2 regions of the Turicibacter sp. T129 genome follow, and region 2 is predicted to be linked to the other one. Evidence: predicted binding sites of a transcription regulator. Region 2 holds the regulator's gene; the other holds the start of a gene.
The links. Region 2 encodes HrcA, which represses chaperone genes, less so after heat shock. Its sites were predicted from a motif close to TTTTAGCACTNNNNNNNNNNNAGTGCTAAAA; they were not measured.

Region 1 (13,630 bases), on a different contig from region 2:
TGTCCAAGAATAAACAAAGTCATGAGCTGTTACTGGTGCAACTTCTGTTCCATCAGCTTTTACCCATTTAGCGTCTTGATTTAAATGGAATGTATATGTTAATCCATCTTCTGAAATATCCCAAGATTCTGCAACACCTGGTTTAATTTCCCCATTTTCTCCAAATAAAACTAAACCTTCTAAGATGTTTCCTAACATTAAGAATGATACGTTGTCTGTTGCTTGCCAAGGTAATAATGATTTAATGTTAGATGTTTGTAATAATTTTAATACTTTATTCGAGTTTGTCTCACTAACACTCGAAGATTGTTGACTTTCTCCACTTGGTTGATTGCCAGCATCATTTGATGAACATGCGACAAGACCAAATGCACAGAAAGCAGCAGCAAAAATGCTTACTAATTTCTTATTCATTATAATGTCCCCCTTATAAAACACTTTCCATAATTGGAATTTTTTGTATCATTTTATGATACTTGTTACTATTTTATATCCCAGTTTATAGTTTGTAAATCCTAAATTTTGGTTGAAAGCGTTATTTTTTTGTAAAGTTATTTTTTTTCGTTATAAACGACCAAAAATATCTATAATAAGAGGTTTATCTTATATTAAATAAAAATATTTATTATAAAACTAGTTATTTTTTCATAGCTAAAATTTATTTCCAATGATAATTCTGGTATAATTAGTAAAAAAACCCTAGGTGGTGGCAAAATGTTACAAAAATATCATATCTTTTTAAAATCAACATTATGGATGACAAGCTTATCTTGTTTCTTTCTCCTTTGGCAGGGATTCTCAACTATAAATCTCATCAATACTCTATTTCTAGTCTCACTTTTTTTCTTCTGTGTGTATGGCTTCAAATGGATTATCGATCAAGGAACTTTTTATACCTTTGAATATTCATGGCAAAAAACAAAACGCTATGTTCTATTTTTCTTGCCTAAATACTGGTCAATCAAAGATACAAAAGATAGAAATAACGATTATGATGAAGAAACAGGCGAAAAAATTTATCATACATTCGAAGAATTTTATGAATATAAACAAAGTCAAAAATGGGACGACATCAATCAGCTTTTATGGTCAACGATCATCATTCTTGCCTTTACCTTCATTCTATCATTCCTATATATCTAACAAAAAAGTTCTGAACCTAATCGGTCAGAACTTTTTTCATCTCTTATCTTATAGTATTTAACTTTTTGTTTTAAATCACCGTGACTTATACAAATAACCCTTTATTTAATTTTCTCAAATTGTCCCATGTAAAGTTGATAATAATCACCTTTTTGTGCAATTAGCTCAGCATGAGTTCCTTTTTCAGCAATCTCACCATTTTTAAGTAATAAAATTTGATTAGCATTTACAATCGTTGATAAACGGTGAGCAATAATAAAGCTCGTTCGATCTTTTAACAACACTTGAATTGCATCTTGGATTAATTTCTCCGTCTCAATATCAATCGATGCTGTTGCTTCATCTAAAATTAAAATAGCTGGGTTAGCAATTAAAGCACGAGCAAACGAAATTAATTGTTTTTGCCCCGTTGATAAGCCCGAACCACCTTCTCCAATCACTGTCTCATAGCCATCAGGATAGTGGGTAATAAATTCATGGGCATTCACTAGCTTCGCAGCTTCTATAATTTCTTCATCGGTTGCATCTAGTTTTCCATAACGAATATTCTCTTTAATAGTTCCACTGAATAATTGCGGTGTTTGTAAAACATAACCTAGATGAGAATGGAGCCACTCTTGTGTACGCTCACGATAATCCACACCATCAATTAAAATTTGTCCACTTGTTGGCTCATAAAAACGACAAATTAAATTCACAATGGTACTTTTCCCTGAACCTGTTGGTCCAACAATGGCAATACTATTTCCCGCTTCAATTTTCAAGTTCATGTGTTCCATGACTTTTTCGCCTGTCTTATAATGGAAGCCCACATCGATTAATTCAATGTCTCCTTTAATCGGTTCCCAATTCTCTTTTTTCAAATTTCCAATTTGACCATACTTTTCAATAACATCTGGTCGATCAATAATATCAGATTCTGTATTAATTAATGAGATGACACGTTCAGCTGATGCTTGTGCATCTTGGAAACGTGTTAATAAATTCGCAATCGTGCGAATTGGATCATAAAATAGCGTCGCATATGAAAGGAAAACAACTAAGTCTCCATAAGATAAATCGCCATTAAAAACATCCATTCCACCAACATTAATAATTAAAGCAACACCAACACTTCCTAAAGCGACAATGATTGGATAATAAATGGCATTAATAACAGACGCACGTACTGATCCATCACGCATCTCTCTTGTTAAATGACTGAATTCTTCTAAATTATCTTCTTCTGTCACCAACGTTTTTGTCGTGACCGCCCCTGTAATCCCTTCATTGAAAGCTCCTGTAATTTTAGAGTTCATTTTTCGTACGCGACGATATTGCTTTAAAATGCGCGTCTGGAAATAATAGCTTACGACCGCCAGGATGGGTAAAACCGCGATGGTGATTAAGGCAAGCTTCCAGTTCATCATGAACATTGAAATCGTCACAAAGAACATGACCATACTTCCCCAAATCGCATCAGTTAATCCCCATGATAAAATACCACCAATCCGATTCGTATCAGATGTTAAACGCGATAATAGCCATCCAACGGATGACGTATCATAAAAAGAGAATGATAATTCCTGTAATTTTTTAAATCCGTCTTTTCGAATTTGATAACTAATACTTAGTTGTAATCGATCTGAAAGTAAGATAAATGCCCAAACGATAAATCCGAATAAGGCGATAAAGGCTAAATAAATGCCTGCAAACAGTGGGAGTTGTTCAAGGTTTCCTGTTAAAACATATTGATCAATGACTATCCCATTTAACTTCGGATAAATCGTATCTAAAATGGCTAATGTGATGACAGAGACAAAAAGTAAAATAACATCACGTCTCTCACCCTTCATATAAGATAAAACTTGCTTCCATGTTGCAAGGTCGGCTTTGGTGTATTCTACTTCATCAAATTCTTTTGCCATCTTTACACCTCACTTCCTTGGTTAACTAAACTTAAAACTTCAGCCTCTTTTTCATTTTGAATTTCCCAGAATGTCTGGTAAAGACCTCCTTGATGAATCAGTTCATCATGTGTTCCTTGTTGAATGATACGACCCTTATCTAGCACGAGAATTTGATCAGCATCTTTTACCGTACTGACACGGTGAGCAATAATAAAAGTTGTCACATCTTTTGAGCGTTCTTTTAATGCTTTTCGAATCACAATATCTGTTTCAGTATCGACAGCACTTAATGAGTCATCAAAGATTAAAATTGGACATTCATTAATAAGCGCTCGGGCAATTCCAACACGTTGCTTTTGTCCACCGGATAATGTTACACCACGCTCACCGACAATCGTATCATAGCCTTCTTGAAACTCCTCAATGACATGATGGACCGATGCTAACTGAGCGACACTATGAATCTCTTCATCAACCGCATCTTTTTTAGCAATCGCAATATTTTGTTTAATCGTTTTCGAGTATAAAAATAATTCTTGAAGCACAGCTCCAATATGACGGCGTAGCCACTTTTTATCAATGTGTTTTAGTTCCACGCCATCAATTTTAATCGATCCATCTGTATAGTCATAAAGACGCATCAATAAATTCATTAACGTTGTTTTTCCTGAACCCGTACGACCAATAATGGCAATCGTTTGGCCACGTTGCACTTTAAACGTAATATCTTTTAAAATGCGATCATGATCTTCATACTCAAACCCAACATGGTTAAATTCAATGGTTCCCTTAATATCAGGTTTTTGTAAACCTTGTTCAAATTCAATCGGCTCACTTAATACTTCATTAATACGCTTGGCTGAAATGGTGGTTTTCCCTAAATCAGTTAAAATACGACCTAATTGGCGAACAGGCCAAATAATCATCGATTCATAAGAAATGAACGCTTGTAATGTCCCTAGTGTGATTTCCCCGTTTATCGATAAATACGCTCCGTAAATCACGGTAATTGCAATTTGAAATAAACTTAAAAAATCAGAGCTTGACCAGAAGAGTGCGTTTAACTTGGTCATCACATAACTTTTTACACGGTAATCAGAATTACGTTTTTCAAATTGCTCAATTTCAAACTCTTGATTACAGTAGGCACGTACCACACGAACTCCAGTTAAATTTTCTTGAATCATTGTAGACATCCGAGCCTCTGATTCATCTGCCTCTTGAAATGAGCTTTTAACTTTTTTAAAGAAGATAAAACAGAAAGTAAATAAGATAGGTGTCACACACACACTAACTAAGGCAAACTTAACATTTAACGTTAACATAAACGTAAAAATAATCACAAAGATTAAAATTGAATACCCCATCTCAACTAATTGAGACGATAAGAATAAACGAATCGTATCAATATCTGATGTACAACGTTGAATTAAATCCCCAGTTTCGGCACGTTTATGATACATAAACGATAACTGTTGAATATGATTGTACATTTTATCTTTTAAACTTTTCGCTAAATCTTCTGATGCCTCTGCTGACCATCTGGCCTTTAAAAAATTAAATAAAGCATTAATGATTGTAAATAGAATAATTAAAAATCCACACATCAACAATTGACCTTGGAACGTTGAAACGGATAAAACAATTTTTGAAATAATCGTTTGTTCTCCCTCAGTCGTTTGTTTGATGACCATATCAATCGCGGTTTGGTTAACTAATGGAATTAAGGTTGAGAAAATAATCCCACACGCTGTCGCTACTAATGCGCCCAATACCTTTAAACGTTGTCCTTCAAGCCAACGATAAATACTCTTTAATTCACTCACTTCATTCACCTGACTTTCCTTTGTTGCTAAAAAATATTCCCATTCTTACACCACTAATCCTAATAAAAAAATTAATCTTGTTTTAGCATAAGATTACATGTTCGCACAACTCCCCCTAAAGCGATACATCAAAGTTTATTTTTATGAAATAGTCACCCCGTTAAATTTAAATTGATTTTGATGAGCTAAAATAATCATCATTCTCGCCCCCTTTCATAAAAATTTATCATCAATTACTCATTATACACAGATTTACATTTTTTGAAATATATAACACCTAAATATTTTATAAAATTCGAATAATGACTCACTCCCTTCTAAAGGCATAAAAAAAGTTGTCTCATCGACAACCTTACTTTAATAAAAAATGATATTAAACATCACCTAAATCATAAAAACAATCACCAAACAAACCAGGATTACTTTAATGGATGATAAACAGCTATAGCACGCTGTTAAGAACTCTATCTTTATCTCCATTTTATAATATAAATTTATTTCGCTAGCTTTTATAAAAATCCTCACATATTCTTTTTCACTCTTATCACATTCGGATAATGAAATAATTCCTTCATCTCTTAATGCTTCAATCAAAAAATATATCCAACTAAAAAAGTCTGAATCATACTCCTTGTACCATTCAGACTTTTTCTGTCTCTTATTGTGTTTGGATTTCTTTTAAAAGATTCTCATAGTCTTCATCTGCATTCTCTGATTCTTCTATGATCTCCTCAATTTCTACGACACTTAATTGTTGAAGTTCAACAAGATTGCTAACTTTTTGAACAAGATACCCCATCACCCCTAAACAAATTGTATAAAAAGCATATGGCGTTACATTTGAAAGATAGTAATTAATCACATCTGTTAAATTTTCAGAGATAACAAATCCTTGCTCAACGATTGAAGCGATATAATCATAGCATGTATACACATTATATAAAGCTATTCCACCCATAAGAACAGCTAGAACATAGACTCCAATCGTAACTTTTGAAACACTTTTAAATTTATTTTTCTTCATAACAGCCTCCTATTTTAATTAACTATTTTACTCTTTCCCACCAATCACATAGGAATAGAAAAATCATTTACACAACCTACTAAATGCTTTTTCTGACCAAAGTTCGTCTAATGAAAAACCATGTTAATCTCATCTTAACACCTTTACCTTAAAATTATCTTAAATACTAAACACTATTAAGTTATTTTACATTCATCCTCTCTGTATTTCTTTGTTCCTCACATATAAAAAGCTCATAGAGCTTAAGTCTCTATGAGCCATGATTCATTAATTTTTTTCATATGATAAGACGATATTACCATCAACAGCATCAACAATAACCGTTGTATCCATTTCGATTTCTCCTGCAATTAATGCACGTGCAAGTTTTGTTTCGATTGTACGTTGAATGAATCGTTTTAATGGACGCGCTCCATATACTGAGTCAAATCCCGCTTCAGCTACATAAGCATGAGCTGCATCGGTTAAGCGAACCGTAATACGTTGCTCTGCTAAACGCGCATTTAATCCAGCAATGAATTTATCGACGATTTGATAAATAATAGATTCTGATAATGGATTAAACGTAATAATCTCATCAATACGGTTTAATAACTCTGGTTTGAAATAATCACGTAAAACTTCTAACACCTGTTCCTGAGCTTCTTCAAAGTTAGGGTTTTCAAGTAAAATGTGTGAACCAATATTTGAGGTCATAATGATGATGGTATTTTTAAAGTCTACTGTACGACCTTGTGAATCTGTAATACGTCCATCATCTAAAATTTGTAATAAAATATTGAATACGTCTGGATGAGCTTTTTCAATTTCATCTAATAATACGATTGAGTATGGTTTACGACGGATGGCTTCTGTTAACTGTCCACCTTCTTCATATCCCACATAACCTGGAGGCGCTCCAACTAAACGAGAGACCGCATGTTTCTCCATATACTCACTCATATCAATACGAACAATATGTTCTTCACTATCGAATAAGAATTCCGCCAATGCTTTAGCAATTTCGGTTTTACCAACCCCAGTTGGCCCTAAGAATAAGAATGAACCGATTGGACGATGTGGATCTTTAATTCCAGCACGTGCACGAATAATGGCATCACCGACTAAATCAATGGCATCATCTTGTCCCATAACACGACGTTTTAATTCTTCTTTTAAATTTAATAATTTTTCACGTTCACCTTGAACGAGTTTCGCAATTGGAATCCCTGTCCAACGCGAAATAATTTCAGCAATTTCTTCTTCTGTGACATTTTCACGAAGTAATCGATTTTCTTTCCCTGCTTCATCGTGTTGCATCGCTTCAACTTCAGCAATTTGTTTTTCTAAGCTTGGGATTTTTCCATATTGTAATTCGGCTGCTTTTTCATATTCGCCACGTGCTTGGGCATCTTCTAATGCACGACGTGCCCCTTCTAATTCTTTTTTTAGATCCGCCACACCATGAATCGCTTGTTTTTCTTTTTCCCACTGTAATTTTAAAACATTTAATTCATCTTTTAAGTTCGCTAATTCTTTTTGTAACGCCTCTAGACGTTGTTTACTATTCTCATCTTTTTCTTTTTTAAGAGCCGCCTCTTCAATCTCAAGCTGAGTCACACGACGACTAATGCGATCCACCTCTTCTGGTAACGAGTCGATTTCAGTACGAATCGTTGCGCACGCTTCATCAATTAAATCGATGGCTTTATCTGGTAAAAAACGATCCGTAATATATCGATCAGATAATGTCGCAGCTGCTACAATCGCACGGTCTGAAATACTAACACGATGGTGTACTTCAAAGCGATCTTTCAATCCACGTAAGATTGAAACGGTATCTTCGACTGTTGGTTCATTAACTTGAACTTTTTGGAAACGTCGCTCTAAGGCAGGATCTTTTTCAATGTACTCACGATATTCTTTTAATGTTGTAGCACCAATGCAGTGTAATTCACCACGAGCTAATAATGGTTTTAATAAGTTCCCTGCATCCATTGCACCATCTGTACGTCCTGCTCCAACGATGGTATGAATTTCGTCAATGAATAAAATAATACGTCCATCACTATTTTTAACTTCATTCAATACCGCTTTTAAACGCTCTTCAAACTCACCACGATATTTAGCACCGGCAACTAAAGCGGCTAAGTCTAATTCAAAAATCACTTTATCTTTTAAACTTTCAGGCACATCTTGTCGAACAATACGCCAAGCTAACCCTTCAACGATAGCAGTTTTACCAACCCCAGGCTCACCAATTAACACCGGGTTATTTTTTGTTTTACGAGATAAAATACGAATCGCACGACGAATCTCTTCATCGCGACCAATAACCGGATCAATTTTTCCTGATTTTACATCTTCTACTAAGTCACGTCCGTATTTTTCTAAGACTTCATAAGTTGCTTCTGGGTTTTGTGTCATCACGCGTGAATTCCCCCTTATCTGTGAAATAATTTCTTTTAAGTGCTTTTCATTAATCTGATGTTTTTTTATTAATTGCTTCATTTGATAATCTTTTGATTCGAGCATCGCAAGCAAGACGTGCTCCACTGATAAATAATCATCTTTCCAAGCTCGAGCATAATCATCTGCTTTTAATAAAGCACGATTTAAATCTGCTGAAACGTATGGATCACCTGTTGCTCCAGTAACAGCTGGCTTTTTATCTAAAATTTGTTTTAATTCTTGTAATATCTCTTGAATCGGATAGCCTGCCTTTGTAAAAACACGAGCGGCTAATCCGTCATGGTCTTGTAATAAGGACATTAATAAATGCGGGGTATCAATCTCTTGGTGATGTAATGAAGTTGCAAGAGACTGTGCATTTACTAAGCCCTGTTGTAGCTTTTCAGTCATTTTATTAATATTCATGATTCTCACTCCATTTCTTCATCATCTATGATGATACTATCATTATACTCTTGTTTTAGCACTCAGTCAATAAGAGTGCTAATAATTCCAAAATGTAAGTGTTTATTATTTTGTAAATAGCCAAGACTAATCACGTTGCACAAATTTACCACATCTTGTATAAGTTCATTTAACTTGTTCGCTATCTGTGTTATCATATTTATCCGGAGGTGTTTTAATGGAAACAAAGAAACTAATCGTAACAGACTTAGATGGAACTGCATTACAAAATTGGGAAACACTTGACCCAAATACAAAAGAAGCTTTAATTGCTGCAAAAGAAGCAGGACATATCGTTGTGATTGCAACAGGCCGCCCAGCACGTGCATCGTTACACTTCTACAAAGAGTTAGGTCTTGATACACCTATTATTAACTTTAATGGAGCTTATATACATCATCCAGAAGACGAAACCTTTGAGGATATTGTGGCTCAAATCCCAACAGAGGTTGTTTTAACTTTATTCGATTCAGAATTAAAAGATTATATCGTCAATGCCTTTTGTGAATACAAAGATCACTTATATGTCTTACATCAAGGAGATACTATTCGTGATTGGTTCCATATTGAAACATGTACATCAGTGAAATACGGACCATTTAAAGAAACATTAGACGAACATCCAAACGGATTCTTATTAGAAGCTAAAGAGGGATACCCAGAAAAAGTCATGAGTTTCTTACGTGAAAACTACGGTGACATCGTGACATGCCGCAAATGGGATGGCGATAATGTCAACATTATCGAAGTGTTTAAATCAAATACAAATAAAGCAACAGCGATTGAAAAATTGGCCAAATATTTCAACATTGAACAAAAAGATATCATCGCCTTCGGTGACGGAGATAATGATATCGAAATGTTAACCTATGCTGGAGTCGGTGTCGCCATGGATAATGCCATCGATAAACTAAAAGCAGTAGCGAACACCACAACAAAATCAAACAAAGAAAGCGGCGTTGCTCACTACATCCACGAATACATCTTAACACCTAAAAAATAAATAATGAAAAAGGTCATGAGCTTTAACTAGCTTATGACCTTTTAATTCGGGACTGTTAAATTTTTAACAAAGCGTCTCATTGTACGTCTATTTTTTATAATAATCACTTGTTTTTCTACTCCAAACTGATCTAATTTCTTCAGAACCCATGGACGTTTTACACGTTTATAGTAGAAAGCTTTTTTAACCCTTTTAAAATTAAAATGCAGTATGGCATCTAAAATATTTTTCCATAACGGAAAATCTACAAAGACAACTCCATTGGCCTCATCCCCCATTAAAGTTAGTGCCCGATTATAGGTTGTTCTAACTACCCATTCATTATTATTTAATAGAGCCTCTATTGCTTGCTCACGATTGTCATGCTCAATAATTTCATCGCCATTTATTATTTCTAATCCTGTCTTTTGATGCATTCAATTAGTTAATCGGTACATTTTTGTCGAATTTTCCCCTAAAACAATCCACCTTTTCATTCATAAATCCCCCTTTTGTTCATCTTAACACTTTTCCATCACAATATATGTTGAAATATTGTACAATATTCTAAAAAATTCAAAAAGACTTACTTTACTTCATTTATATTCAAATAAAAAGGAATTTATACAAAAAACTCATGGTTTAAACCATGAGTTTTCATGTATATTTAATAATTATTTAACAACGATGTTGACTAATTTTACTGGAACGGCGATTGTTTTTACAATTTCTTTTCCAGAAATGAAGTTTTGAACGTTTTCATGTGCCATTGCTATTTCTAACATGTCTTCTTTTGAGCTGCCTGCACGCACATCGATACGAGCACGTAACTTACCGTTAACTTTTGCGATGATTGTAATGGTATCCGATACTAATTTTGCTTCATCGTATGTTGGCCATGCTTCATAAGAAACAGTTCCTTCATGTCCAAGCATTGATCAAATTTCTTCTGTCATATGAGGAGCGATTGGATTTAATAATTTAACGAACGCTTCTGCATATTCACATGGAATACTTGTGACTTTATATGATTCATTGATGAAGATCATCATTTTCTATCAATCTTAAACTTATTTATCTCTCATTTATTTTTTCTTCTAAAAAATAAATTCTTCTCGATATATACTATCTCTTAAGTAACCTATCCTTTTAATCTTAATTTTCGATATAATTTAGTTTAAATTTTATCTCATTAGATATACCCGCACCCTTTTATACATCTTTCAATAATAATTTACTTTTTAAATTTACATACATTTTATTACCACGCTAGCCCCCTCAGAGCAGGTGATTTTCGTTTATACACAAAGCATTCTCAAAAAACTGAGAATGCTTTTTAAATGAACACTTATGACAAACAAAAATATATTATCCTGTAATGAGTTTTAACTGAGGTGATAGGGATGTATTATTATTCATCTAATTATGAATATCCATATAGACAAAATGCTACAACTACTACACAAGCAAAAATGCCATCATTGATGACAAGTTTAGGAGAAGTTCAGTTAGAAGGTTACTATGACTTATTTGTTTATGAAACGTTATTTTCTGTTATCGGAGCAACTTTAAAAATTCAAATGAGTACAGGAAGTATTGAAGGAAAACTCATTGGCGCTAAACCTGATCATGTAATTTTGGAAAGTAACGGAAATACATTTTTTATCCGTATCAAAGAGATTGTTTGGATTATGCCTGTTAAATAATTTCTAACGCTTATTTATTTCAATAAACAAAAAACCCTCTAATCAGTGGTGGGATTAGAGGGCTTTTAATAGTTATTCTAATTATTTAACAACGATGTTAACTAATTTTCCTGGAACAGCAATTGTTTTTACAATTTCTTTTCCAGCAACGAAGTTTTGAACATTTTCATGTGCCATCGCTGTTTCTAACATGTCTTCTTTTGAAATATTAGCAGCTACCTCGATACGGGCACGTAACTTACCGTTAACTTGGGCAATGATTGTAATGGTATCCGATACTAATTTTGCTTCATCATATGTTGGCCATGCTTCATATGAAACAGTTCCTTCATGTCCAAGCACCGACCAGATTTCTTCTGTCATATGCGGAGCGATTGGATTTAATAATTTAACAAATCCTTCTGCATATTCACGTGGAATGCTTGTTGCTTTATATGATTCATTGATGAAGATCATCATTTGAGCGATCGCAGTATTGAAGCTTAATTTTTCATAATCCTCAGTTACTTTCTTCACTGTTTCATGATAAACTTTATCTAATTTTCCATCGTTTTCAGCGACTACTTTTTCAGCTAATGTGTGCTCTGGAGTCACGAATAAACGCCACACACGATCTAAGAAACGACGGCTTCCATCTAATCCTTCAGTTGACCAAGCGATAGCTGCATCAAGTGGTCCCATGAACATTTCGTATAAACGTAATGTATCTGCTCCATGAGATTCAACGATATCATCTGGATTTACAACGTTTCCTTTAGATTTTGACATTTTCTCATTGTTTTCACCTAAGATCATTCCTTGGTTGAATAAACGTTGGAATGGTTCTTTTGTTTCAACAATTCCTAAATCGAATAATACTTTATGCCAGAAGCGAGCGTATAATAAGTGTAATACAGCATGCTCTGCTCCACCGATGTATAAATCAACTGGTAACCATTCTTTTAATAATTGTTTGGCTTCTTCTGTATTTAATCCAACATAGTCTTCACCTTGTTTTAAGATATAGCCAATGTAGTACCAGCAGCTTCCAGCCCATTGTGGCATTGTATTTGTTTCACGACGACCTTTTACTCCATCTTCACGTACAACTTCTAACCATTCTTTTGCATTAGCAAGTGGAGATTCACCTGTTCCAGATGGTTTGATGTTATCCATCACTGGTAATTCAAGTGGTAATTGATCGGCTTCTAAAACAGACATTGTTCCATCTTCCCACATAATCACTGGGAATGGTTCTCCCCAATAACGTTGACGAGAGAATAACCAGTCACGTAGTTTATAGTTAACTTTACGAGATCCAGCACCGTTTGCTTCTAACCATTCAATAACAGCAGCTTTAGCATCTGCATTGTTCATTCCATTAATGAAGTCTGATTCGATGTGAGCATCATCTCCAGTGAAGGCACCTTCTGTGATATCCCCTTCAATGACTTGCTTAATTGTTAAGTCATATTTCTTAGCGAATTCGTAGTCACGCTCATCGTGTGCAGGCACTGCCATAACAGCTCCTGTTCCGTAGCTTGCTAAAACATAATCTCCGATCCAAACTGGAACTTGAGCTCCTGTAATTGGATGAATTGCGTAAGCTCCTGTTGCCACACCTGATTTTTCTTTATTTAATTCTGTACGCTCTAAATCAGATTTTGCTTTTGCAGCTTCTTGATAAGCAACAACCGCTTCTTTACATTCAGGCGTTGTAATTTCATTTACTAATGGATGTTCTGGTGCTAAAACAACGTATGTTACACCGAATACCGTATCAGGACGTGTTGTAAACACATCAAATGAATGTTCTGTTCCATTAACTTTAAAGTTAATTAACGCTCCTTCACTCTTACCGATCCAGTTACGTTGCATATCTTTAATGCTTTCTGTCCAGTCTAACCCTTCTAAATCTTCAAGTAATCGTTCAGCATAATGTGTAATTTTAAGCACCCATTGTTTCATTGGTTTCTTGATTACAGGATGTTCCCCACGTTCAGAGACCATTTTCCCATCAACATTTAAAACTTCCTCATTTGCTAAAACTGTTCCTAACCCTTCACACCAGTTAACTTCAATATCTTTAATTTCAGCTAATCCCATGTTATATAATTGGGTGAAAATCCATTGTGTCCATTTATAATATTTTGGATCGGTTGTATTTAACTCTTTATCCCAATCAT
Region 2 (12,201 bases):
AAGCGAAAGAAAAAGCGATGTTTTATTTAAAAAAAGTTGGAATGGAGCAATTTGCAAACTGTAGTAGTACACAACTATCAGGAGGACAAAAGCAACGTGTTGCCATTGCGCGAGCCCTTTGTATGGATCCAGAAGTGTTATTGTTTGATGAACCAACTAGTGCACTCGATCCAGAGATGGTTGGTGGTATCTTAGATGTCATGAAACAGTTAGCGGATGAAGGATTAACGATGATTGTGGTAACACATGAAATGGGGTTTGCAAAAGAGGTTAGTGATCGTGTGGTCTTTATGGATAAAGGGGTTATTGCTGAAGAAGGCACACCTGAGCAAATCTTCATCAATCCAACGCAAGAGCGTACAAAAGAATTCTTACATCGTTATTTATCTAAGAGCCTTTAGGAGAGTTATTCAGTTCATATTTTTTAATGACAGTTATGATGAAACGATCTATAAAATTCATGTTTTTGAAAATTTTAGTTCATGCTCTTGTGGATACATTCTGATAAATGTGAGATAATATGGGGGAAAGTGCAAATTATTTGTAATTTCATGGAAATGTGCTATACTAAAGTATAGAAAAAGGGTATAAAAGGAGGAATGAACATGTCAGTCATTCATGCAACAGAAGAATCATTTGCTCAAGAAATCGCAAGTGGATTAGTATTAGTTGACTTCTATGCTGATTGGTGTGGACCATGTAAAATGATTGCACCAGTTTTAGATGAATTAGCAACAGAGTTAGAAGGAACAGCAAAAATTGTTAAAGTAAACGTAGATAACTGTCCAGCAGTTGCAGCTGAATATAAAGTAATGTCAATTCCAACATTAATTTTATTCAAAGATGGACAAGCAGTTCAACAAACAGTAGGTTTCCAACCTAAAGCCTCATTATTATCATTAATTGAAGCAAATAAATAATGAAATTTTAAAAAGAGGGTACACTATGCATTGTACCTTCTTTTGTTTTATTATCAGCCATTGTCTATCTCGAAAACGTCTGATTTGAGTTTGTATAATAAAGATAAAAAACAAAAAAATTAGCACTATAGTGTTGACAGTGCTAATAGAGTTTTATATAATGGTATTAGCACTTAGGGTTAATGAGTGCTAAAAGAGGTGTTTACATTGCTAACAGAACGTCAAATATTAGTTTTAAAGGCAATTGTAGAAGAGTTCATACAAACTGCACAACCAGTTGGTTCGCGAATCCTTTCTAAAAAAGAGGAATTAAACTTCTCTGCTGCAACCATTCGTAATGATATGGCAGATTTAGAGGATTTGGGATTTATTGAAAAAACTCATACATCGAGTGGTCGCGTGCCAAGTCAAAAAGGCTATCGCTATTATGTAGATTTCATCGTAAATCAAGAACCGATGGAGACAACACCAGAAGTAGGAATATTTAGACAATTGTTAGATCAAAAACAATTTGAACGTGAAACAACGATTAAAGAAGCTGTGAAGCTCTTATCGAGTTTGACTAACTACACATCGATTTTACTTGGACCTTCTAGAGATTATAGTCGAGTGAAAAAAATTCAACTTGTTCCAATCTCAAAACGTCAAGCGGTGTTTGTTTTGATTACAGATCAAGGCCATGTAGAAAGTCGAACAATTACTCTTCCAACTAATATTGATATGACTAGAATGGAAAGCATTATCAAAGCACTCGATGAGTTATTAGTAGGAGAATACATTGGACATGTTCATGAAAAATTGACAGAAAGTTTTGAACATCAATTACATGATTTTATTTCTTATAAAGAAGAAATTATGTATGCGATGCTACAACTTTTAACCCAGTCATTAAATCAACAAAATTATATTTTGAGTGGGAAGTCAAATATTTTAAAACAACCTGAATTTAACGATTTAGATAAAGCGTATCATTTATTTAATATGATTGAAGCTGATGAAATTGTTAAAGTAATAGAAGCCGACGAAGACGGCCATCAATTAACGGTTAAAATTGGACAAGAGAATGAGATTAAAGCGATGGAGAATTGTACGCTAATTACAGTTCCTTATCAGATTAGTGATCATGAATTTGGTAAAATTGCGGTACTAGGTCCGACCCGAATGGAGTATCGTAAAATTATTCCACTTCTTGAACAAGTTGCTCGAATCATGTCTGATTTATATAAATAGGAGGTGGGACGATTGAATAAGGATGCCCAATCAGTTGAGGAATTAAATGAAGAAAATGTGGAAGCTGTAGAATCAACGTGCTGCCAAGAAGAGTGTGAAGCAACAGAAACAGTTGAAACAATCTCTGAAACTGAAAGTTTAAAGCAGCAAATTGAAGAGTTAAAAGATCAATTGCTACGTAATGCGGCAGAGCTTGAAAACTTCAAGCGTCGTATGAATGAAGAACGTGCACGTGAAGTAAAGTATCGTTCGCAATCAATTGTAACAAATATTATTCCAGCAATTGATAACTTCGAACGTGCATTATCAAGTACGGTTGAAGATGAAAATACGAAAACATTTTTAACAGGATTTAAAATGATCCATGCTCAATTAGTAGATGCTCTTAAACAAGAAGGAGTAGAAGTAATCGAAGCAGAGGGTGTCGCTTTTGATCCAACAGTACACCAAGCAGTGATGCAAGAAGCTGTAGAAGGTGTAGAATCAGGAATGGTATTACAAGAGTTACAAAAAGGATATAAGCTAAAGGATCGTGTGATCCGACCATCAATGGTAAAAGTTAGCGAATAATATAGATTAAGGAGGATGAATCTCTATGGGTAAAATTATCGGTATCGACTTAGGAACAACAAACTCATGTGTTTCTGTAATGGAAGGTGGAGAGGCAAAGGTTATTGCTAATCCAGAAGGAGCTCGTACAACACCATCTGTTGTTTCATTTAAAGGTGAAGAACGTCAAGTTGGTGATGTGGCTAAACGTCAGGCAATTACGAACCCAAATACAATTATGTCAATCAAACGTCATATGGGAACAAACCACAAAGTGACAGTTGAAGGGAAAGAATATACACCACAAGAAATTTCAGCAATTATTTTACAAAACTTAAAAGCGACTGCTGAAGCTTACTTAGGTGAACCAGTAACAGAAGCTGTTATTACAGTACCTGCTTACTTTAATGATGCTGAGCGTCAAGCGACAAAAGATGCTGGACGTATCGCTGGTTTAGATGTAAAACGTATTATTAATGAGCCAACTGCGGCTGCATTAGCATACGGATTAGATAAAACGGATAAAGAACAAATTATCTTAGTATATGATTTAGGTGGAGGAACATTCGACGTATCTATCTTAGATTTAGCAGATGGAACATTCGAAGTATTAGCTACAGCAGGAGATAACCGCTTAGGTGGAGATGACTTCGACCAAGTGATTATTGATTGGTTAGTTAAAGAGTTCAAATCAGAAACTGGTGTTGATTTATCAGCAGATAAAATGGCAATGCAACGTTTAAAAGATGCAGCTGAAAAAGCGAAAAAAGACTTATCAGGGGTAACTTCAGTCCAAATTTCATTACCATTTATCTCAATGAATGCCACAGGTCCTTTACACTTAGAAAAAACATTATCTCGTGCACAATTTGATGCGATGACTGCACCATTAGTAGAACGTACAATGGGACCAGTTCGTCAAGCATTAAAAGATGCAAAAATGACAGCTAATGACTTAGATCAAGTATTATTAGTTGGTGGATCAACTCGTATCCCAGCAGTTCAAGCAGCGATTAAAAATGAATTAGGAAAAGAACCTAATAAAGGAGTAAACCCAGATGAAGTAGTAGCAATGGGTGCTGCAATTCAAGGTGGAGTGTTACAAGGTGACGTTAAAGACATCTTATTATTAGACGTAACTCCATTATCATTAGGTATCGAAACAATGGGACAAGTTATGACAGTATTAATCCCTCGTAACACAACAATCCCAACTTCAAAATCACAAGTATTCTCAACTGCAGCAGATAACCAACCAGCAGTAGATATTCATGTTTTACAAGGTGAACGTCCAATGGCAAGCGATAATAAAACATTAGGACGCTTCCAATTAGGAGATATCCCACCAGCACCACGCGGAATCCCTCAAATCGAAGTAACATTCGATATCGATGCAAATGGTATTGTAAATGTTAAGGCAAAAGATTTAGGAACACAAAAAGAGCAACGTATCACAATCACTTCAGGATCAGGATTAACTGACGAAGAAATCGATCGCATGGTACGTGAAGCTGAAGAAAATGCAGATGCAGATGCTAAACGCAAAGAGCAAGCAGAACTTCGCAATGAAGCAGAACAATTAATCTTCGCAGCTAAAAAATCAGTGACTGAATTAGGGGATGAAGTAACTGCAGAAGAAAAAGCAAATGTTGAATCTGGTGTTGAAGCATTAGAAAAAGCATTAAGCGAAGGAAATGTAGATGAAATTAAAGCGAAAAAAGAAGAACTTGAAAAAGTGGCTCAAGAATTAGCAGTTAAAGTTTATTCAAAAGCAGCTGAAGCTGGGCAAGCCGCTCAAGGTGGAGCAGAATCAGGTGACGATTCAGTAGTAGACGCTGAATATAAAGAAGTATAATAAAAAAGTAAAAAGTCAAAGTCTACTATGACTTTGACTTTTTTTTATGGTATAGTTAGGAAAGTAAAAGAAGGAGGGTAAAAAGGCATGGCAAAACGTGATTATTATGAAGTCCTTGGGGTTTCAAAATCAGCAAGTGATATCGAAATCAAACGTGCTTATCGTAAATTAGCGAAACAATACCATCCCGATGTTTCAACAGAGGAAAATGCAGAAGAGAAATTTAAAGAAGTTCAAGAAGCTTATGATGTGTTAAGTGATGAACAAAAACGTGCTGCATATGATCAGTTTGGACATGCAGGAGCAGAAGGCTTTGGTGGACAAGGTGGATTTGGTGGCTTTGGAGGCTTCGGCGGTGCCGGAGGATTTGAAGACATTGGTGATATTTTTGAAAGTATGTTCGGCGGAGGATTTGGTGGCTTTGGCGGAGGTGCCAGTCGTCGTAATCCAAATGCTCCACAACGCGGAAATGATTTACAACAAGCCATTACTATTTCATTTGAAGAGGCAGCCTTTGGAACAACGAAAGAAATTTCAGTTAATCGTGAAGAAGAGTGTACGAAATGTGGTGGAAGTGGTGCGCGTTCGAAAGATGATGTGGAAACATGTTCACGTTGTAGTGGAAGCGGTCGCGTAACTGAAGTTCAAAATACGATTTTAGGTCGCGTGCAAACACAAACTGTTTGTCCAGATTGTCATGGAGCTGGTAAGAAAATTAAACATAAGTGTGATGCTTGTCATGGTCGTGGAACAGTTAATAAAACAAAAACAATTGAAGTCAAAGTTCCTGCAGGAATTGATGATGGACAACAAATCCGCTTAAGTGGACAAGGTGAAGCGGGACGTAATGGTGGTCCAAGTGGTGATTTATATGTCGCATTCCGTGTTTTACCACATGATTTCTTCATCCGTGATGGATACGATTTACGTTGTGAAATTCCAATTTCATTCTCTCAAGCGGCATTAGGAGCAGAAGTTGAAGTTCCAACGTTAAATGGTAAAGTAGCGTTGAAGATTCCGGAAGGAACTCAATCAGGGACTGAGTTTAGAGTTCGTAATAAAGGAATTAAGTACATTAACCGCGAAATGACGGGAGACTTATACGTTAAAGTTAAATTAGTCGTACCTAAAAAACTTAACCATCGTCAACGTGAATTATTACATGAATTTGATCAATTAGAAGATAAATCAGGATCAATTTGGGATAAGTTAAAAAAAGCTTTTAAATAATAATAAGGGTTGTGAGTTTTGTTCTCACAACCTTTTTTATACTAAAGATTTATAAATTTACAGAATTAAACAAAGAGACATAATTTTATGTTTGATTGATTTTGTGTTATAATTAGAAAATGAGAAAAAATAGCTATCGAGTCGAGAATTGTTATTTGATTGTTATAACAACTTGAATGGATAGTACGATAATTTAAAATGAGGTGACCATATGAACTGGTTAGAACTAAGTTTTCATACAACTCATGAGGCATTTGATTTAGTTAGCAATATTTTTATTGAAGCTGGTTCAAAGGGAGTACTAGTAGAAGACTCAAATACATTAACAGAAGCTCATGAAGATCATTTTGGTGAGATTTATCGCTTAAATCCTGATGACTATCCAACAACAGGTGTGGTTATTAAAGGTTACTTAGCGGTCACATCAGATATTGAAAATCAATTAGAGTTTGTAAGAACGCAATTATTAAATTTAAAACTGGATCATTATGACCATAATAAATTGGAGATTAAAATGTTAGATGAAGAAGATTGGGCGAATAGTTGGAAAAAGCATTATAACCCAATCGAAATCACTAAGACATTAGTCATTAAGCCATGTTGGTTAGAGCCAACAACGGATCCATCGGTCGTTGAAATTATGTTAGATCCAGGAATGGCCTTTGGTTCGGGAACACACGAAACCACACAACTTTGTCTAGAATTAATCGAAAAATATGTGAATTCTCAACAAGTTGTGGTCGATGTTGGGACAGGGTCAGGAATTTTGGCAATTGCAGCGTCAAAACTTGGGGCGAAGTCAGTTTATGCCGTCGACTTAGATGCGATGGCTGTGATTCGTGCGAAAGAAAATATTGAAATGAATCATTGTCAAAATATTTTAGTTGAAAAAAATAATTTAATTGATGGAGTAGGTGCTTTAGGGCAACAACCAACCTTAATGGTAGCTAATATTTTAGCCCCTATTATCATTAATATGTTAAGCGATGTTGAAAAAGTATTACCGGTTGGTAAAACATTTATCTGTTCAGGAATTGTCGATCATGAAAAAGACGCAGTGGTACAAGCATTAAATGCTCATCATTTTACAGTAACTGAAGTAAAAGAGAAGAATGGATGGGTTGCTATTGTGGCAATCTATAATGGTTGCAAGTAGTAATTGTAAATAGAGAATAATCAGTCATTGGAGGCAATGGAATGCAACGCTATTTTTTAAACAATACTCAATTTCAAGGGGATGGTGCCATTATTACGGGTGATGATGCGCATCATATGTCACGTGTCATGCGTATGGAGCCAGGTGATCAAATTATTGTATGTAATGAAGATAAAGCGTGTCACTTTGCAACCATTAAGCAAATGAATGGACAAGAGATTGAAGTTACATTAGACTCTGTAATTGAAGCACAAACAGAGCTTCCAATTGAAGTGACAATTGCACATGGGTTACCAAAAGGTGATAAATTTGAATGGGTCATTCAAAAGGCAACGGAATGTGGGGCTAGTGAGTTTATTCCACTTAATATGGAACGTTCAGTTGTAAAGTTAGATGCGAAAAAAGCGAGTAAGAAAGTAGAACGTTGGAATAAGATTGCCAAAGAAGCAGCAGAGCAATCGCATCGACAAATGGTTCCGACAGTTACTGATGTTTATACATTTAAGCAATTATTAGATCGAGCTTCACAATATGATGTTTGTTTATTTGCCTATGAAGAAACAGCAAAACAAGGGCAGTTAGCGCAGTTAAAGCAATCACTAAGGGAGATTCAAACGAATGGTAAGATGCTAGTAGTGGTTGGGCCTGAAGGTGGAATTAGTGAAAAAGAAGAGACATTATTACTACAATCAGGATTTAAACCTTGTGCGTTAGGGCCACGTATTTTAAGGACGGAAACGGCACCGATTTATATTTTAAGTGCCATTTCGTACGCATTAGAATTATAAAAGACAACAAGAGTATGGAAAGGATTGATTTTGATGCCAACTGTAGCATTTCATACCCTGGGATGTAAGGTAAATCATTACGAAACAGAAGCGGTATGGGAATTATTTAAAAACGAAGGTTATGAGAAAGTAGACTTTAAAGAAGTAGCAGATGTATATATCATTAATACATGTACAGTGACAAATACGGGAGATAAAAAGAGTCGTCAAGTGATTCGACGTGCGATTCGTCGTAATCCAGAAGCCGTGATGTGTGTGATGGGATGTTATGCGCAAACGAAACCAAAAGAGATTATGGATATTGATGGGGTGGATATTGTCATCGGGACACATGGTCGTGATCAAATTCCAGCCTTAGTACAAAAATATCGTGAAGAGCGTCAACCTATTTCACAAATTCAAAATGTCTTTAAAGTGGATGGATTTGAGACTTTAAATGTCACACAATTCTCAGACCGTACACGTGCCACATTAAAAATCCAAGATGGATGTAATAATTTCTGTACATACTGTATCATTCCATGGGCACGTGGAACTGTTCGTTCACAAAAACCAGAAGTCGTGATAGAACAAGTTAAACAATTAGTTGAACATGGACATTGTGAAGTAGTTTTAACAGGGATTCACACAGCTGCCTATGGAGAAGATTTAGAAGATTATAGCTTCGGTAAGTTATTACAAGACTTAATTGAGATTGAAGGATTAAAACGTATCCGTATTTCATCGATTGAGGCATCAGAAGTAACAGATGATGTCATTGCAGCGATGAAGAAATCGGATAAAATTGTAAATCATTTACATATGCCAATTCAAGCGGGTTCAGATACGATTTTAAAAGGGATGAAACGTCCATATACGTTAGCTGAGTTTGAACAAAAAGTGACTGAATTACGTGAGTTATTTGATAACTTAGCGATTACAACAGACGTGATCGTTGGATTCCCTGGTGAAACAGAAGAATTATTTAATGAAACATTAGAAACAATTAAACGTATTGGATTCTCTGAGTTACACGTCTTCCCTTATTCAGTTCGTAATGGAACACCAGCTGCACGTATGGAAAACCAAGTGCCTGAACTTATTAAGTCAATGCGTGTGAATCAATTATTAGCATTAAGTGAGCAATTAGCTAAAGAGTATGCAAGTTCATGTGAAGGGAAAGTGTTACAAGTCATTCCGGAAGAAGTCTCTCATACAAATGAAGGGTACTTAGTTGGGCATGCTAGTAACTATGTGAAAGTTGAGTTTAAAGGGACACCTGATCTCATTGGAGAGGTTGTACCAGTTAAAGTTGTGAAAGCAGATTATCCAATCTGTCAAGGGGAAATGGTTAAGTAACAGTGAATGAGAGGCGATGGCATGGATATTAAGTTATTATTTGATGTAGATTTTGATTTGAAAGTGACGGGAATCTCAACTGATAACCGTCTTGTTCAACCAGGTGATTTATTTGTCTGTATTAAGGGGTATACAGTTGATGGTCATCGCTTTGCAAAACAGGCAGAAGTTGCGGGAGCAGTTGCTATTGTTTGTGAGCAATCGATTGAAAATATAGGGATTCCACAAATCATTGTGGCAGATACAAAAGCTGAGTTACCTCGTTTAGCCCATTTAATCTTTAATAAACCGACTGAAAAGTTAAATTTATTTGGGTTAACAGGAACAAATGGTAAAACCACGACGGCCTATATTTTAGAACATTTACTAGGTGGATTTGAGGGACATGTTGGTTACATTGGAACGAATGGAATTCGTTATGGTGAGGTATTTATAGAACCGAGAAATACCACTCCTGAACCATTAAGCTTACAACAAACGTTTAACAACATGGTTAAAGCCGGTGTTCAAAATGTAGCGATTGAAGTTTCATCACATGCATTAGAACTTCACCGCGTGGATTACTGTCGCTTTAAAGTTGCATTATTTACGAATTTAACACCCGAACACTTAGATTTCCACCCAACAATGGAAGAATATTTTGAAGCAAAATATAAATTATTTACAATGTTAACGCCGGATGGTTATGGAATTGTGAATCTTGATGACGAATATGGGATTCAACTAGTGAATCGACTTAAAGCGGCTCAGCAACGTTTCTATACGTATGCCATTGAAAAGGATGCTGACTTTAGAGCGTTAGATGTGAGGATGACAACATCTGGGACGACCTTTACTTTGAAATCACCAGTAGGTCAGTACGAAGTGAAAACACCATTACTTGGAACATTTAATGTGCATAATGCATTAGGTGCTATGGCTTCGGCTTATGCAGCGGGAATGCCAATGGAACAAATCGTCTCATTGATTGCAAAATTATCGCCTGTTGATGGTCGTATGGAGATTATTAATGAGGGACAGGATTTTACAGTTATTGTGGATTATGCTCATACACCTGATGGGGTAGAGAAGGTTTTAGAATTTGTGAATGATATTAAACAAAGTTCTGTTAAAGTCGTGATCGGTTGTCCAGGTGACCGTGATCGTACAAAACGTCCCGTGATTGCAAAATTATCTGTGGATTATGCGGATGATGTCATTTTTACAACGGATGACCCTCATTCAGAAGACCCAGTCGATATCTTAAATGAAATGACACAAGGAATGGAAGAAAGTCATTATGAAGTCATTGTTGATCGTATTAAAGCAATTGAAGCAGCGATTAATAAAGCTCAGAAAAATGATATTGTCTTAATTGCAGGTCGTGGTCATGAAAAGGTTCAATATTGGAAAAGTGGAAATATTGAATTAGATGATCGTGAAGTAGCAAAAGAAATTTTACGTAAAAAACTTCAAATTGGATAAAAAAAGTGTTCCTCAATCGAGGAACACTTTTTTTAATGCTTTTTCTGACGTAATTTTTTCTTGAATTTTTTAAATTGTGGGAGTAGTTTGGTCCAAGCGAAATAACCGATTGGATCGATCACGTAATCAAATTCCCCAATGAATTCAGTAAAGTCTCCGCCAAATCCCTTTTTAAAACGATATAGACCGTATAGTGGATCAGACTCGTCTGTTTTTCCGCTGATTCCAAAGAAGTCATAGATTTCATAGCCAGCTTTTTTAGCTTCGGTGAAAGCTTGCCACTGAATATAATAGTTAGGCATGAATTCACGATACACATTATCACTTGCTCCGTATAAGTACCATGACTTGTTACCAAAGTAAGTGGCAATAATTCCTGACATGGTAATGCCAGCAGGATGTTCTTCATATAATTTTTGAAGCTCTTCTTTTTGTTGCGTTAAGTTATTTAATTTATTTGCTTCAGGTTCTAATTTATTTTGAAGTTTTTGGCGTTTTTTCTCATTTAACTCTTTATTTTGAAGTTGAGTCTGTAAATTAGAAATTGATTGTTCCGTTTGCGCTAATTCTTCTTCAATATTTGCTAAAGCCTGTTCTGTATTTAATTTAGCTAAGTAAAGTTTACACATTCCATTTGGTGCTAAAGTGTCATACATGTCTTCGAAATAAGAGAGAGGACGTGTTAAGAACCCATCGCGTTCACCAGTGACACGCATAATGGCTTCAAACGTTTTTAAATCTTCACGATTTCCTTCAACAATTTCAATTCCTTTTTTCTGAGCGACCTTAATGTTATAGCGTGTTTTAGAATGGCATCCTTGTAATAAGTCTTTTTCTGAAGGGGTTAAATCTAAACGGAATGTATAACGAGGTTGAATGCTAGAATCAAAGTCTTGAGTGAATCCAAGGTGACGATAGCCTAAGTTCGTTAAAGTTTGAAGAAGTTCATTATTTGGGACAGAACCTTCAACTTTTTCCCCATCAACTGTACGATCAACATATTTAATATCTGGATCAATTTTAATAAAGATTGCTTTTTTAGATTTGGCATATTGACGCATCGCTTCTGTGAATGTTTGGAGTAGTTGAGCATCATTAAAGTCGATAATATATCCGCGAGGGACATATAAGAAAGGACGTTTGATAATCGGAAGGAAGCGAATCAGGACAAGCGCTCCGGCAACTAAGTTTCCATCTGTATCTTCTAATCCGACGGTATCGAATGACCAGTCAGGTGATTTTGATTTGAAGACTCCCCATTCGTAGCTTTGTAAAAAGTGATTTTTTTGATGGCTGGCAGCAAACGTATTAAAACGTTCTGCTGATAAATTGGTCACAAATTTCATAAAACTCCACCTTTAAGTTCTTGTTTATCAATAATATTATTATCGTTTATTATTATAACATAAAATCATTTTAATGAATTTATTTTGTTTTGTTTACAGAACCCGATATATGTTGTATAATATTACTGTTAATCGTAGCGAAGCGGAAGGAGGGTTAGTGGTGGCTAAAACTGTAGTTCGAAAAAACGAATCATTAGATGATGCATTACGTCGTTTTAAGAGAGAAGTATCTAAAGTAGGTACCCTTACTGAAGCTCGTAAACGTGAATATTACGTTAAACCGAGTATCAAACGTAAACAAAAATCTGAAGCAGCTCGTAAAACA

Region 1: a site for HrcA is predicted at 8,792-8,822, ahead of clpB (ATP-dependent chaperone ClpB). Genes of this name have one in related genera too.

Annotation. Positions count from the first base shown of each region.
Region 1 is NZ_JAMQUU010000078.1:7,913-21,542, reverse strand. Features, by position in the region: gene NEH75_RS11920 (peptide ABC transporter substrate-binding protein) at 1-414, opposite strand, end outside; gene NEH75_RS11915 (DUF3899 domain-containing protein) at 715-1,143, shown strand; gene NEH75_RS11910 (ABC transporter ATP-binding protein) at 1,245-3,050, opposite strand; gene NEH75_RS11905 (ABC transporter ATP-binding protein) at 3,053-4,858, opposite strand; gene NEH75_RS11900 (hypothetical protein) at 5,517-5,882, opposite strand; gene clpB (ATP-dependent chaperone ClpB) at 6,150-8,738, opposite strand; gene NEH75_RS11890 (Cof-type HAD-IIB family hydrolase) at 8,956-9,780, shown strand; gene NEH75_RS11885 (hypothetical protein) at 9,822-10,196, opposite strand; gene NEH75_RS11880 (hypothetical protein) at 10,434-10,694, opposite strand; gene NEH75_RS11875 (YuzF family protein) at 11,163-11,465, shown strand; gene leuS (leucine--tRNA ligase) at 11,547-13,630, opposite strand, start outside.
Region 2 is NZ_JAMQUU010000006.1:676-12,876, reverse strand. Features, by position in the region: gene NEH75_RS00615 (amino acid ABC transporter ATP-binding protein) at 1-401, shown strand, start outside; gene trxA (thioredoxin) at 606-920, shown strand; gene hrcA (heat-inducible transcriptional repressor HrcA) at 1,128-2,150, shown strand; gene grpE (nucleotide exchange factor GrpE) at 2,163-2,720, shown strand; gene dnaK (molecular chaperone DnaK) at 2,746-4,554, shown strand; gene dnaJ (molecular chaperone DnaJ) at 4,642-5,784, shown strand; gene prmA (50S ribosomal protein L11 methyltransferase) at 5,996-6,940, shown strand; gene NEH75_RS00580 (16S rRNA (uracil(1498)-N(3))-methyltransferase) at 6,982-7,728, shown strand; gene mtaB (tRNA (N(6)-L-threonylcarbamoyladenosine(37)-C(2))-methylthiotransferase MtaB) at 7,762-9,066, shown strand; gene NEH75_RS00570 (UDP-N-acetylmuramoyl-L-alanyl-D-glutamate--2,6-diaminopimelate ligase) at 9,088-10,530, shown strand; gene NEH75_RS00565 (lipid II:glycine glycyltransferase FemX) at 10,563-11,876, opposite strand; gene rpsU (30S ribosomal protein S21) at 12,037-12,201, shown strand, end outside.